DNA from 3 places in the Limnobacter sp. G6BE5S genome. Region 2 is predicted to be linked to each of the others. Evidence: predicted binding sites of a transcription regulator. Region 2 holds the regulator's gene; each other region holds the start of a gene.
What was found. The regulator sigma-54, encoded in region 2, starts transcription at its own class of promoters, with help from an activator protein. The targets are predictions, from matches to a motif close to TGGCANGNAANCTGCTTT.

Region 1 (4,843 bases), on a different contig from region 2:
GCCAACGTTAAGCCCAAACCACTGCCGCCCTCACGCCCGGAAACCAGCGGGAAAAAAATTCTTTCCATGATTTCGGCAGGTATACCGGGTCCGTTGTCGATCACTTGCAAGTCTAATGCCAGCCTGTGTTGTTTGCGGTTTAAGGTTACCCTACGCACCACTCTGGTGCATAGAGTTATTTGTGCGGTGCTTTCTGCGATTTGAGGTGCCAAAGCTTGTGCAGCATTGCGCACTATATTCAGGATTGCCTGAATAAGCTGCTCCAGGTCGCCCAAAAACTCGGGGATGGAAATGTCGTAGTCACGAACGAATTTCAAACCTTTTGGATGCTCAGCCAAAATCACAGAACGGACACGCTCGCACACCTCGTGAATATTCATCATCGAGACAATGTGAGGTTTGCGGTGCGGGGCCAGCAGACGATCAACCAGGGTTTGCAGGCGATCTGATTCCTTGATCACCACCTGCGTGTACTCTTTTAGCTCGGGTGAAGGCAGCTCAATTTCAAGCAACTGCGCAGCGCCGCGAATACCTCCCAAAGGATTCTTGATTTCATGGGCCAGGTTGCGAATCAGCTCTTTGTTCGCAAGCGACTGGTCCATCATTCTGGCTTCGCGATCTACTTTGAGCTGCTGTTCAATTTCACGCAGCTCGATAACGGTGACGCCGTTGGCACCATCGGGACATGAAAGAGTCACGTGCACATGCTCTGAGGTACCGCTTGGACGAATCAGTTCAAACACCTGCCGCTTGACACCAAAGGGATCTATCAGGGATTTGTTGAGAAACTCCCGAAACGCATTGGCCTCGACGAACCACGCGGCCAGTGACTGCCCATCCAGGCTTCGCCGTGACACTTCAAGCAAAGTTTCGGCAGACAGATTGGCGTACAACACCACGCCTTCCGGGTTACTTACCACCACCGCAGTGGCCAACAATTCAAGGCCTTGAAACCGTTCTTTTTTCACTTCGTCCTCGGGTGACCCGGCGGCATTCAAAACAGCTATTTTGAAAGACGGATCAATTCTGTTTTAAGAATTTCAATATTGTCATTGGTCACCATGATTTCCTGCTCAAGTCGTGAAACACGGTCCAAATATTTTTGGTAATTTTTCTCACTGCCCAAGCGATCAGGCTGGCCGTTTTTGTATTCGTCTTGCAAAGACTTCAACTTGCTTTCTTCAATGCGCAACTCTTCTTGCATAATTTTCATTCGATCGTCTTTCGCATTGAAATCAGAGGCTGAACGGTTGTCGTAAGCAGCCGTGGCTCGCCTTCCAGAACCACCGGTGGAGGAAGGCCCGGACATTCCGTTGCTTTTTGAGGCTGAACGGGGAGAAGGCACCACAGTAATCGGATTCAGGTTCAAAGGCACACAGCCGGCACCACCATCCGAGTTTTGATAGGTTCGAACACCGTCTGCGCCTGTACACACAAACATTTCGGTGCCTTTGGCTTGCGCCTTGGGTACAACAAAAACCCCCAGCACCAAGGCAAAAAATAAATGTTGGATGACGCTCGACTTCACCATGGTTGCATCTCTAAAAAATTCCGGACGACTTTCATGATACTCGATCCCCTTCGGAAGCCCCTCCCCATTGAAGGCGAGTGCTGATACCAGACGGGGGAAGACCTTTACAAACTGTTCAAAACAAAAATGGCCCTTTGCAGGGCCATTTTCACATCGGACTAATGCGTACAGTCTGAATTACAGGCCGTAGTACATGTCGTATTCAGCTGGGTGTGGGCTCATGCGCAAGCGCTGAACTTCTTCCATTTTCAAGGCAATGTATGAATCAATCATTTCCTTGCTGAACACGCCACCACGAGTCAGGAACTCGTGGTCAGCCTGCAGGGCTTCCAATGCCTGTTCCAGGCTGGAACACACGGTTGGTACCAATGCGTCTTCTTCTGGAGGCAAGTCATACAGGTTTTTGGTTGAGGCTTCACCGGGGTGAATCTTGTTCTGAATGCCGTCCAGACCAGCCATCAACAAGGCAGAAAACGCCAGGTATGGGTTGGCCATTGGATCCGGGAAGCGCGCTTCAATGCGGCGACCCTTGGGGTTGGACACGTGTGGAATGCGGATAGAAGCAGAACGGTTCTTGGCAGAGTAAGCCAGTTTTACCGGCGCTTCGTAATGAGGCACCAAACGCTTGTACGAGTTTGTAGATGGGTTGGTGATCGCGTTCAGGGCACGTGCGTGCTTGATGATACCGCCGATGTAGTACAGGGCGAAATCAGACAAACCTGCGTAACCGTTACCAGCAAACAGGTTCACGCCGTCTTTCCAGATCGACTGGTGAACGTGCATACCGGAACCGTTGTCGCCCCACATTGGCTTGGGCATGAATGTGGCTGTTTTGCCATAGCTGGCGGCCACGTTCCATACGGTGTACTTCAAAATTTGAGTCCAGTCAGCGCGCTTGGTCAGCGTGGAGAACATGGTGCCGATTTCGTTCTGGCCTGCGCCAGCCACTTCGTGGTGGTGCACTTCAACGGGTACGCCTTGCTGTTCCAGCAACAGACACATTTCCGAACGAATGTCCTGGAAAGAATCAGTTGGGGACACAGGGAAATAGCCGCCTTTTACTGTTGGGCGATGACCCAGGTTACCGTGCTCGTAATCGATGCTGGTAGACCATGCAGCTTCTTCTGATTTGATCTTGAAGAAACAGCCAGACATTTCATCACCCCAGGTGATGCTGTCGAAAATAAAGAATTCGGGTTCTGGACCGAAGTAGGCCGTGTCGCCCAGGCCAGAGGACTTCAGATAAGCTTCAGCACGGCGCGCGATGGAGCGTGGGTCGCGGTCGTAACCCTTGCCATCGGTTGGCTCGATTACATCGCAAGTCAAAATCAGTGTGGGCTCTTCGCGGAACGGGTCCATGCGAGCAGTGTCAGCATCGGGCACCAATAGCATGTCAGAGGCTTCAATGCCTTTCCAGCCAGCGATGGAAGAGCCATCGAATGCATGGCCAGACTCGAACTTGTCTTCGTCAAACATCTTAACTGGCACAGACACGTGCTGTTCTTTGCCTTTGGTGTCGGTGAAGCGGAAGTCAATAAACTTCACTTCGTTTTCCGCAACCATCTTCATTACATCTTGGGCGGTCGCCATTGAAAATCTCCTGGTACGTGAGGTGGATAGTGATCTAAAAAAATTCTGGGTTGAACTCTTTGATTTAAGCGAAACAATAGCACGTTCGATACAGCTATATATGACGCTCAGCACGAATTCAATCTTCAACGTGGAGGGGTAAAGCAAAGTTCATACCAAGTCGCAGGCAACACCAAATCAAGGCTTCACGCAGGTCACTTTGAATCCATCCAATCTGATTTGCACCATTACAGTGCAAAACGCACCACAACGGTGCAAATTAGTATTTTGTCTAATCGATCGCATGCTTGTATTACAATACACTCATTGATAATGCCATTTGCGAACAACATCTTGATGCCACCATCCACCTCACAACAATTGATTGACCTGGCCAAACAGTACGCGTCTGAAAAGGGGCTGGGCTATTTGGGCGCGCTGACCCCCCAAGAAGCCTGGGCGTTACTCAATACCGATGAAAATGCCGTGCTGATTGATGTGCGAACAGACGCAGAACTGGATTGGGTTGGGCAAGTGAGTTTTTCAGAGGACCGCTCATTTCACGTGGAGTGGAACAATTATCCCGACGGAATACGCAACCCAGACTTTATTGCTCAAATTGAAGCGCGGGTTGAAAAGCATCAACCGGTACTTTTTATTTGCAGAAGCGGTGCTCGCTCACACCATGCCGCCACATTGGCTGCCAAGCATGGTTTTGAATTTGCAATCAATGTTCTGGAAGGATTTGAGGGTGACAAGAACGACTTTCACCAGCGTTCGAGTACAAATGGATGGCGTTTTCATGGGCTGCCCTGGGAGCAACATTAACGCCGCAATATGGGCATTATTGCCCGAAAAGGCCAAACAACCTGCCAGCCACAAAAAACGCTGCCAAACAGCCCAGCACATGCACTGCGGCATGCCCCAAGGCCAGTACAGGCTTGTCGAGCAACAAATTAGCGCCTTCGGCTGTGAAAGCAGAGAAAGTGGTCAACCCACCCAATACCCCAGTCATGAGAAACAAACCCACAGGGTTGGCTTTTAGCCACACGGGTCCCAAAACCGAGAACAAAATACCGGCGACAAAGCCGCCCGCCAGGTTGGCCGCCAAGGTCCCGATTTGAAAAGGTAACCAGGCGGGTTGGATCAATACCAACCCCAGGCCATAACGCCCTACTCCACCCAAGCCTGCGCCCACAAACACTGCCAAGGCGTTCAGCGCACTCACTGAGCCTGCTCCCAACGTGTTTTGGCGGAATCGTCGCTGTCGCGTGCGGACACCCAACGCGCACCGTCAGGCGTGTCTTCCTTTTTCCAGAAGGGCGCTTCTGTTTTCAGGTAATCCATGATGAACTCACAGGCCAAAAAAGCCTGCTGCCGGTGTTCGCTGGTGGCTGCGGCAAACACGATCTGATCCTCAGGATACAGTGACCCTACTCGGTGAATAATCATGGCTGATGTAATTTCGAACCGTGCATCAGCCACCTTCAAAATGTTTTCAAGTGCCTTTTCCGTCATGCCCGGGTAATGCTCAAGGGTCATTGCCTGAACTTTGCTGTTGTCGTTGATGTCGCGCACGGTGCCAATAAAGCTTGCCACTGCACCAATTTCGGGCAAACCTTGCCGAAGCCAGCGAATTTCCTCGGCCACATCAAAATCTGCCTCTTGAACCAAGACCTTGGAGCGCTTCATTTCAACCCCCTGTAACCGGCGGGAAAAAGGCGACCTCTGCGTGCTCAGCCA
Region 2 (4,843 bases):
ATCGCTGTTGATTCCTGAGACCCGCTTCTAATCGTGGGGCCGATTATACGCCATAAAAACACAAAAGGCGGATTGAAGTCCGCCTTTTGAATTTCCCTGAAATTACAGTGGTTTATTCAGCTTCTTCTACCACTTGGTGTTTTATGGGCGTGTGATTGTGATTGGTAAGTTTGTCTTTGTGCCGCAATACCTGGCGATCGAGTTTGTCGGCCAGCGCATCAATGGCTGCGTAGAGGTTTTCATGACTTGATTCAGCGTGTATGTCTTTGCCGCGAACGTGCAGCGTAACATCTGCCCTTTGAACCAGCTTGACCACCGAGATGGTCACCGATGCATCAATGACGTGATCAAAATGCCTTTTCACCCGGTCCAGTTTTTCAATTACATAATTTCGAATAGCTGGGGTAACTTCCAGATGATGACCATTGATGTTCAAGTTCATAAGGTATCTCCTTTCGTTGCTGCGGGGGGAAGCTTTAACTTTAAAGCGACTTACGCATGTTCACCGGGGGTATTTTCAGTGATTCCCGGTATTTAGCGACCGTGCGTCTTGCGACCACGATGCCCTGTTGACCGAGTAGGTCGGCGATTTGGCTGTCAGATATCGGCTGCTTGGCGTCCTCCGCAGAAATCAGTTGCTTGATGAGTGCACGGATGGCCGTGCTGGAAGCTTGCCCACCTGAATCGGTGGAAACATGACTTCCGAAGAAATACTTTAGCTCAACCAACCCATAGGGCGTCAACATATATTTTTGCGTGGTAACCCTTGACACGGTCGATTCATGCAGTCCCAGTAAATCAGCAATTTCCCGCAGAACCAAGGGTTGCATTGCGATTTCGCCATGATTGAAGTAGCCGATTTGTCGTTCTACGATCGCTTGGCTCACCCGTAAAATAGTGTCAAATCGCTGTTGAACGTTTTTTAAGAGCCACCGGGCCTCTTGAAGTTGCGCGCTGAGTTGTGCGCTTTGACCACGGTGAGACCTCAGGATCGAGGCGTACATTTCATTGATTCGAATTTTGGGCATTACATCGGGGTTGAGCTGCACATGCCATTGTCCACTGAGTTTTTTAACAATGACATCGGGCACCACATGATCGTCGTCAATGCGCCGAAAGCGCGCGCCGGGAAAAGGTTCTAGCGAGCGGATTATTTGATGGCAGATCTTTAAAGTGTCTTCGTCGACATTCAGGGCTTTCTTCAGTTTGGTGAAGTCACGCTGGGCGAGCAAACTCAAATGGTCGCGGATAATGTGTTGGCAGTTGCCGTACAGGTTTGTTTGGCAAGTAATGTCCCGGCGCTGGGCCAGTTGCAGCAACAGGCACTCTGCCGCATTGCGTGCGCCCACGCCGGGTGGGTCGAAGCTTTGCAGCAGGCGCAGTGCCGCGCTCAGTTCTTCAAACTCCAGGTCGGGTTCGTCCTGCAAGGTTTCCCACAGGTCTTCAAGTTCAACGGTCAGGTAGCCATCGTCGCTAAGGTAGTCGATCAGCCACAGCACCAGGTTTTTGTCGCGTTCGCTGGCCTGCGTCATGCGCAGCTGGTCGATGAGGTGTTGGTGCAGGCTGCTGTCGGGCGCAGCCAGTTGAAGGCCGGGTTTTTCTTCGTCGCCATCGGCACCTGCGCCGCTGTTGTCGCGCCAGTCACCTTCCCAGTTGTCCTGAATGGAGTCGATGGTCTCGCGTTGAACAATTTCTTCGCTTTGGTTGTCTTGTTCAGCTTGTTGATCGCTGACGGGCTCACTGGCTTTGCGTGGGTCCGGTTCGGCTTCGAAGCTGTCGCCCTGTGGCTCGTGCAATTCGCCATTGCTGCTGTCCAGGCTGAGTGTACGTTCGCCTTCAACAGCCTCTTCATCGGCCAGCTCGAGTAGCGGGTTTTCGGCCAGTGCCTGTTGAATTTCCTGCTGCAGTTCGAGTGTGGACAGTTGCAGCAATCGAATGGATTGCTGAAGCTGCGGCGTGAGCGTGAGATTTTGGGAAACTTTAAGCTGAAGGGATTGTTTCATGGGGGCTCAGCTTTACATCCGGAAGTGTTCGCCGAGATACACGCGGCGTACATCGTCGTTCTTCACAATTTGTTCCGGACTACCCGAGGCCAATACTCGACCTGCACTGATAATGTAAGCACGATCGCAAATGCCCAGCGTTTCGCGCACGTTGTGGTCGGTGATCAACACGCCAATTCCTTTCGATTTCAGAAAGGCCACAATGCGTTGAATTTCCAGTACGGCGATTGGGTCTACGCCTGCGAAAGGCTCATCCAGCAAAATAAAGCGGGGTTGGCTGCCCAATGCGCGCGCAATTTCCAGGCGGCGGCGTTCGCCACCTGAAAGTGAGGCGGCCAGCGAGGTGCGAATGTGTGAAATTTGCAGGTCGTTGAGCAAGTCTTCAACCGCTTGGTCCACCGTTTTGTCTTTGGGCGGATTAATTTCCAGTACAGCGCGAATGTTTTCTTCCACCGTCAACTTGCGAAATACGGAAGCCTCTTGGGGAAGATAGGACAGGCCCGCACGCGCACGTTCATGAATGGGTTGAAGCGTGATGTCACGGCCTTCGAGGCAGATATTGCCTTCGTCGGCGCTGACCAGGCCCACGATCATGTAAAAGCAGGTGGTTTTGCCAGCACCATTGGGGCCCAGCAAGCCAACCACTTCACCGGTGTCCACATGCAGTGAGACATCTTCAATTACACGCTTGCTGCGGTAGGCCTTGCGCAGGCTGAGTGCCTGAAGTCGGCCCTGACCAGTCAAGGTTTGAGCGGGGGTGTTACTCACTTGCTGCCCCCTTTTGGCGCTGGTTCGGGCGCTGGTGCAGGCGCTTGGGTTTTCGGCTTGATGACTGCCTGCACGCGAGAGGATCCGCTGCTGTTGGGCGAGCCCACCACATTCAAAAATTCGGTGTTCTGTTCATAAGTAATTTTGGTGCCGGAAATTGATTCAGTCAGCTGACCATTGGTGCTTTTCTGAATGCTGGCTGCGCCGGTCAGCGTAACAATCGATTTGTCGCCGTCAAATTCAATCGTGTTGCCAGTGCCGTTGATCAGCAAGACTTCATTGGGGCGTTCAGAGTCGCGTTGTTGTTTGAAGCGGGCGGGTTTTCCTTCCACTGTGGCGAATTGGGTGCCGTCGCTGCGTTCAGTCAACGTGAGTTTGTCGCCGCGAATCACAAGGCTTCCGCGCGTTAGTAACACATTGCCTGTAAACACGTTCACGTTCGACTTTTCGTTGTACGTCATCTGGTTGGCGTCGATGGTGGTAGGTTGCCGTTTGTCAGCTTCCAGTGCGTGCACGCTGACCCCGAAAGCCAGTGCCTGTGCTGCCAGTGCCATGGAAATCCAGTTGGAGCATTTCATCGTTTTGCCTCTATGCGAAATTTGACCGAGCCTTGCGCTATCAATTCGCCTGTGTCGTTGTTCAATGTTGCACCCTGTGCCTCAAACCTTTGGCCAGGCCGGGTTACCAATACATTCTTGTCGGTGGAAATTTCGTTGGTGATGTTGTCGATTCGTATTTCTTCAGACTTCATGGTGGTCACAAGCCCTTCGTCTTGGCTGGTCACTACCACATCCTCCCGGAGGTAAATTTCATCCGTATCGAGCAGGTACACGCCTTTCCGGGCATTGCCCTTGACCATGCCGTTACCCGCTTCAAATTGTTCAAGCTCCGGCTCGGTGATGTTCCACACATTGCCTTGTGGAATGTGCTCTGCAGATTTGCTGCGAATAATTGAATACTTGTTCTCGGCCAAGTCATGGCTTTGCACCGAGAAGTTGCGCAGGTAATAGTCGCTGCTGGTGGGGTCGTTTTTGCCACTGACACTGAACAGGCTGAGCTCGGACTGAATTGCAAACCAATACGACGTAGCTGCCAACGCGAACGTTAACAGCAGCGGTATGAACTGCGAAATCAGATTGAAAAAAGCACTGACGGGTTTCACGTTGCTTCCCAAGGGTTCTGGTAGCCAGGCTGGTGACTCAGAATAAAATCACACAGCTCGCGTGCTGCGCCGTCACCGGGTGGGCGTGTGTTGATCCAGTTGGCTGTAGTTTTCATGGCGGCCGGGGAGTGTTGGGTACTTGCTGCCAAGGCAACCTGTTGAAGCACTGGATAATCGGGCCAGTCGTCGCCGAAAAAACCGCATTCATTCCATTCCAGCCCCAGCAATTGGCGAATGTCATCATAGGCTTGCAGTTTGGTTTTGCAACCTTGGACCAACTGGTAGATGCCGAGGTCTTTTGCACGTTTCTCGACAATGGCGCTGGAGCGCGCCGTGATCCAGATCACTTTGATGCCGTGGTCCATCAGCAGCCGAAGTCCTTGACCGTCGAATACGCTGAAGCGCTTCATGACTTCGCCTTCGTTGCCAAAATACAGGCCACCGTCAGTCAACGTGCCATCAACATCAAAGCCCATCAATTTGATTTGCGATGCGGCCTCTGCGGCGGTGGGTTTGCGGTCGGTAAATTGATTCATCAAACCACCTTGGCTTCAAACAGGTCATGAAAGTTCAAGGCGCCCACAATGTGCCCTTGCTCGTCGGTCACTACGACTTGGCTAATGTGGCTGACTTCCATCATGCGCACCGCCTCTACTGCCAGCTTGTCGGGCGCAATACATTTCGGCGCACTGTTCATGACTTCGCTGACCAGCAAACCGCGCAGGTCGAGGCCTTGTTCAATCAGGCGGCGCAGGTCACCGTCTGTGAAAACACCGAGCAATTTGTTGCCGGGATCGACTACGGCGGTCATGCCCAAGCCTTTTTTGGTGATTTCCAGGATGGCATTGGAGATGCTGGCCGAAGGCGACACTGCAGGTATGCGATCACCTTTGCGCATGACATCGCTGAC
Region 3 (4,843 bases), on a different contig from region 2:
ACTGGTAATGGCGGCGATAATCACAGCGCCATCGGGCATCAGGCCGTTTGCCTCTTCCTCGCGGGCCTTGTCCAGATTCACTGCAATGCCTTTTGCCGCCAAATCACTGGTGGCCACGCGCGCATGCGGGTTGGAAGGGCCAGCCATGCTGCGCACCACCTTGCTCAAATCAAAGCTCAGTACGCGTTCATATTCAGCGCCCACCATTTTGCTGGCCCACAGGCCGGTGTGCTTGGCGTATTGTTCCACCAGCTTCACTTGCTCGTCTTCACGGCCAGTCAACTTCAGGTAGTCAATGGTTTGCTCGTCGATGTAGAACATCGCCGCGGTGGCACCGTATTCTGGTGTCATGTTCGAAATCGTGGCGCGGTCGCCGATGCTCAGGCTATTCGCGCCTTCACCGAAAAACTCCAGGTAAGCACCCACCACGCGTTCCTTGCGCAAAAATGCGGTCAGTTCCAGCACGATGTCGGTGGCGGTAATGCCGGGCTGGCGCTTGCCAGTCAGTTCCACACCCACGATGTCGGGCAGGCGCATCATCGACGCACGGCCCAGCATCACGGTTTCTGCTTCAAGACCACCCACGCCAATCGAGATCACGCCCAGCGCATCCACGTGTGGCGTGTGGCTGTCCGTGCCCACACAGGTGTCGGGGAAAGCAACGCCTTCGCGAACCTGCACCACCGGCGACATTTTTTCCAGATTGATCTGGTGCATGATGCCGTTGCCCGCTGGAATCACGTCCACATTCTTGAATGCGGTTTTGGTCCAGTTGATGAAGTGGAAACGGTCTTCGTTGCGGCGTTCTTCGATGTCGCGGTTTTTCTGAAATGCATCGGGATCAAATCCACCACATTCCACAGCCAGTGAATGGTCCACAATCAATTGCGTGGGCACCACCGGGTTGACCAGGGATGGGTCGCCACCTTGGTCGGCAATCGCATTGCGCAGGCCAGCCAAGTCCACCAAAGCCGTTTGGCCCAGAATGTCGTGGCACACCACGCGCGCAGGGTACCAGGGAAAGTCCAGGTCGCGCTTGCGGTAAATGAATTGTTTTAGGCTCTCGGTGAGTGCGCTGGGTTCACAGCGGCGCACCAGTTGCTCGGCCAACACCTTGCTGGTGTAGGGCAGTTTGTCCCAAGCACCAGGCTCGATCGCATCAACAGCCGCCTGGGTGTCGAAGAAATCAAGCTGGGTGCCGGGCAGGTTCTTTCTGAATTGTGTGTTCATGCTTATTTGCGATCCTTGATGGCTACAAATTTCTGGTCTTCCGGGCCCGTGTAATTGGCGCTTGGGCGAATGATCTTGCCGTCAATGCGTTGTTCAATTACGTGGGCGCTCCAGCCGGAAGTGCGGGCAATTACAAACAGCGGGGTGAACATGGCAGTGGGCACGCCCATCATGTGGTAGCTCACCGCGCTGAACCAGTCCAGGTTCGGGAACATTTTTTTGATTTCCCACATTGTGCTTTCCAGGCGTTCGGCGATGTTGTACATCTTCATGTTGTTCTGTTCTTTGGACAAATCCTCTGCCACTTTCTTGATCACCACGTTGCGGGGGTCGCTCACGGTGTACACCGGGTGACCAAAACCAATCACCACTTCTTTGCGTTCAACACGGGCGCGAATGTCGGCCTCGGCTTCATCTGGATTGTCGTAGCGCTTCTGGATTTCGAAGGCCACCTCGTTGGCGCCACCGTGCTTGGGGCCACGCAGGGCACCAATGCCGCCACAAATGGCGGAATACATATCCGATCCTGTACCCGCCACCACGCGGCTGGTGAAGGTAGAGGCATTGAATTCGTGCTCTGCGTACAGAATCAGTGAGGTGTGCATGGCGCTAACCCAGCTGTCGCGCGGTTTTTCGCCGTGCAGCAGGTGCAGGAAGTGGCCGCCGATTGAATCATCGTCGGTTTCTACTTCAATGCGCTTGCCGTTGTGGCTGTAGTGGTACCAGTACAGCAACATTGAACCCAGCGAAGCCATCAGCTTGTCGGCAATGTCACGCGCACCAGGGTGGTTGTGGTCGTCTTTCTCGGGTTGCAGGCAGCCCAGCACGGAAACACCTGTGCGCATCACGTCCATGGGGTGTGCTGAAGGGGGCAGGGCTTCCAAAGCCTGTTTCACGCCTGCAGGAATACCACGCAAGGCTTTCAGTTTCAGTTTGTAGCCAGCCAGTTCAGCTGTTGTAGGCAGTTTGCCATGCACCAGCAGGTAAGCAATTTCTTCGAATTCGGTGGTGGTGGCCAGGTCCAGAATGTCGTAACCGCGGTAAGCCAAATCGTTACCTGTGCGGCCAACCGTACACAGGGCAGTGTTGCCAGCGGCGGTACCGGAAAGGGCTACAGATTTCTTCGGCTTGAAGCCAGGGGTTGTTGTTGTTTGTTGCTCAGACATTGCTGTCTCCTGTCAAATTAAATGTTTTATAACAATTGTTTATTGTGTTTTATTAAAGTTATTTCTGCTTAAATAAGGCGTCCAGTTTCTGCTCAAAATCGTGGTAGCCAATGCTGTCATACAGCTCCATGCGAGTTTGCATGGTGTCTAAAACATTCTTTTGCGTGCCGTCGCGGCGAACAGCCTCATACACATTCTGTGCGGCTTTGTTCATCGCGCGGAAAGCGCTCAAGGGGTACAGCACCAAGCCCACGCCCACACCTTTCAATTCTTCGGTGGTAAACAGGGGTGTAGAACCAAACTCAGTGATATTGGCCAGCACGGGCACTTTCACGGCGTCGACAAACTGTCGGTACATGCTCAGTTCAGTCATGGCTTCGGGGAAAATCATGTCGGCACCGGCTTCAACGCAAGCGCAGGCCCGGTCGATTGCTGACTGCAAACCTTCCACGGCCAGCGCATCAGTGCGGGCCATGATCACAAAATCATCTGAACCGCGAGCATCCACTGCCGCTTTGATGCGATCAACCATTTCAGCCTGGGTCACAATGGCTTTGCCTGGGCGGTGGCCACAGCGCTTGGCGCCCACTTGGTCTTCAATGTGCATGGCTGCTGCGCCAGCTTTCATCATTGCCTTGGTGGTACGGGCAATGTTGAAGGCCGATGATCCAAAACCAGTGTCGACGTCGACCAGCAGTGGGGTGTCGCACACATCAGTAATGCGGCGCACGTCGGTCAACACATCATCCAGGCCTGAAATGCCAAGGTCGGGCAGGCCGAGCGACCCAGCCGCCACACCACCACCACTCAGGTAAATGGCTTTGAAACCAGCACGTTTGGCCAGCAAGGCGTGGTTGGCGTTGATCGCGCCGATTACTTGCAACGGTTGTTCTTCTTTTACGGCCTGACGAAAACGGGCGCCAGCTGAATTTTGAGTCATGGTGTTCTCCTTGTTGTATGTTTTTTGTGGTGCAGGGTTCGTGCCAGTTTCAATAAAAATAAAAAATATCTTTTTTTAACAATTGTTTAAGAGATTAATCTAATCAATATTGTGAAAATTTGCCTATTCATTTGAAACACTTTTGTGTAAGATGAAACGCAAATATGTTTCAAATGGTAAAGAAGGTGTTTTAAATGAAACCCAGAATCGTGGTGTTCAGCATCAGTGCCCTGGCAGGCACATTGCGCGAAATTGCGCGCGATTACACCAGTTCAGCCAATATTGAACTGGTGCCCAAAGCCTATGAAGACGCTTTGGCCTACGCCCGAAATCGCTATTACACCGACACGGCCGACGTGTTTATTGCGGCTGGTTCAAATGCAGCCTTCCTTCAGAATCAGCTCGAAGCGCCCTTGGTCATTATTCGTACCGATGGTTTTGATGTGATGCAAGCCTTGGCCTCAGCCAGAAAAGCGTCTTCGGCAGTCGGTTTGGTCAGCTATGAACATTCCTTCGACGAACTGGAGCAGTTTGCCCGAGCCTTTGATGTTCCCCTCAGTACACGCACCTATCGAACCCCCGAAGACGCCCGCCGCGCTGTGCGCGAACTGGCACAACTCGGCGTTCAGGTGGTGGTTGGGTCTGGCCTGGTGACTGAAATTGCCCAGGAAATGGGTATGGATGCCATTCTGATTTATTCTCGCCAAGGGGTGGTCAAGGCCTTTGATGAGGCCACTCGTTTGGCCAGCGCCAAAGCCACTGGCGGTGTGCGGCGCAATAGCCAGGCCTATACCTTTCACACCGAACAGGATTTGATTGGCAGCAGCGCAGCCGTGCAAAGGCTTCGAAGCACCATTCGCTTGTGTGGCAGCATTGATTTTTCTGTTCTTATTCAAGGTGAAACAGGGGTGGGCAAAGAACTGGTGGCCCAATCCATTCACACTGCCAGCCCCCGGGCGGGCAAGCCTTTTGTGGCCATTAACTGCGCATCGCTCACTGAAAGCCTGCTGGAAAGCGAGCTGTTTGGTTATGAGGAGGGCGCGTTTTCAGGGGCCGTGAAAGGTGGGCGTGCCGGCATGTTTGAAAGCGCGCAAGGCGGCACCGTGTTTCTCGATGAAATTGGCGACATGCCGCTGGCCTTTCAAACCCGCTTGTTGCGTATTCTGGAAGATGGCACAGTACGCCGAATCGGTTCAGCCTCTTCGCGAAAAGTCGATTTCAGGCTGCTGGCTGCCAGCAATGTAAACTTGCAGCAAGCTGTTGAAGAAGGGCGCTTTCGTGAAGACTTGTATTTCCGCTTGAATGAAATGTTGATCCAGATCCCACCGCTGCGTGAGCGCACCGAGGACATTGGCGAATTGGCAGGTTACTTTCTGCGAACCACCCCTGTGCGGGTCAGCAAATCAAGATTTGATGAGTTTTTAAACGCAGCGTTGCCCGTACTTCAAACTTTGCCTTGGCCGGGCAATATTCGGCAGTTAAAAAATGTGTGCCGCAGGGCCGCCGT

Region 1: the regulator sigma-54 is predicted to act here: its motif matches at 3,262-3,279, upstream of glnA (type I glutamate--ammonia ligase).
Region 3: the regulator sigma-54 is predicted to act here: its motif matches at 3,365-3,382, upstream of prpB (methylisocitrate lyase).

The regions. Positions count from the first base shown of each region.
Region 1 covers NZ_JBZFLM010000004.1:123,506-128,348, reverse strand. The annotation lists gene glnL (nitrogen regulation protein NR(II)) at 1-998, opposite strand, end outside; gene ACVL1J_RS08555 (DUF4124 domain-containing protein) at 1,004-1,531, opposite strand; gene glnA (type I glutamate--ammonia ligase) at 1,709-3,121, opposite strand; gene ACVL1J_RS08545 (rhodanese-like domain-containing protein) at 3,458-3,928, shown strand; gene ACVL1J_RS08540 (fluoride efflux transporter FluC) at 3,945-4,328, opposite strand; gene moaE (molybdopterin synthase catalytic subunit MoaE) at 4,325-4,792, opposite strand; gene moaD (molybdopterin converting factor subunit 1) at 4,794-4,843, opposite strand, start outside.
Region 2 covers NZ_JBZFLM010000001.1:126,372-131,214, reverse strand. The annotation lists gene ACVL1J_RS00625 (PTS sugar transporter subunit IIA) at 1-2, opposite strand, end outside; gene hpf (ribosome hibernation-promoting factor, HPF/YfiA family) at 113-442, opposite strand; gene ACVL1J_RS00615 (RNA polymerase factor sigma-54) at 483-2,003, opposite strand; gene lptB (LPS export ABC transporter ATP-binding protein) at 2,016-2,771, opposite strand; gene lptA (lipopolysaccharide transport periplasmic protein LptA) at 2,768-3,349, opposite strand; gene lptC (LPS export ABC transporter periplasmic protein LptC) at 3,346-3,933, opposite strand; gene ACVL1J_RS00595 (KdsC family phosphatase) at 3,930-4,469, opposite strand; gene ACVL1J_RS00590 (KpsF/GutQ family sugar-phosphate isomerase) at 4,469-4,843, opposite strand, start outside.
Region 3 covers NZ_JBZFLM010000002.1:147,106-151,948, forward strand. The annotation lists gene acnD (Fe/S-dependent 2-methylisocitrate dehydratase AcnD) at 1-1,230, opposite strand, end outside; gene prpC (bifunctional 2-methylcitrate synthase/citrate synthase) at 1,233-2,396, opposite strand; gene prpB (methylisocitrate lyase) at 2,455-3,336, opposite strand; gene prpR (propionate catabolism operon regulatory protein PrpR) at 3,531-4,843, shown strand, end outside.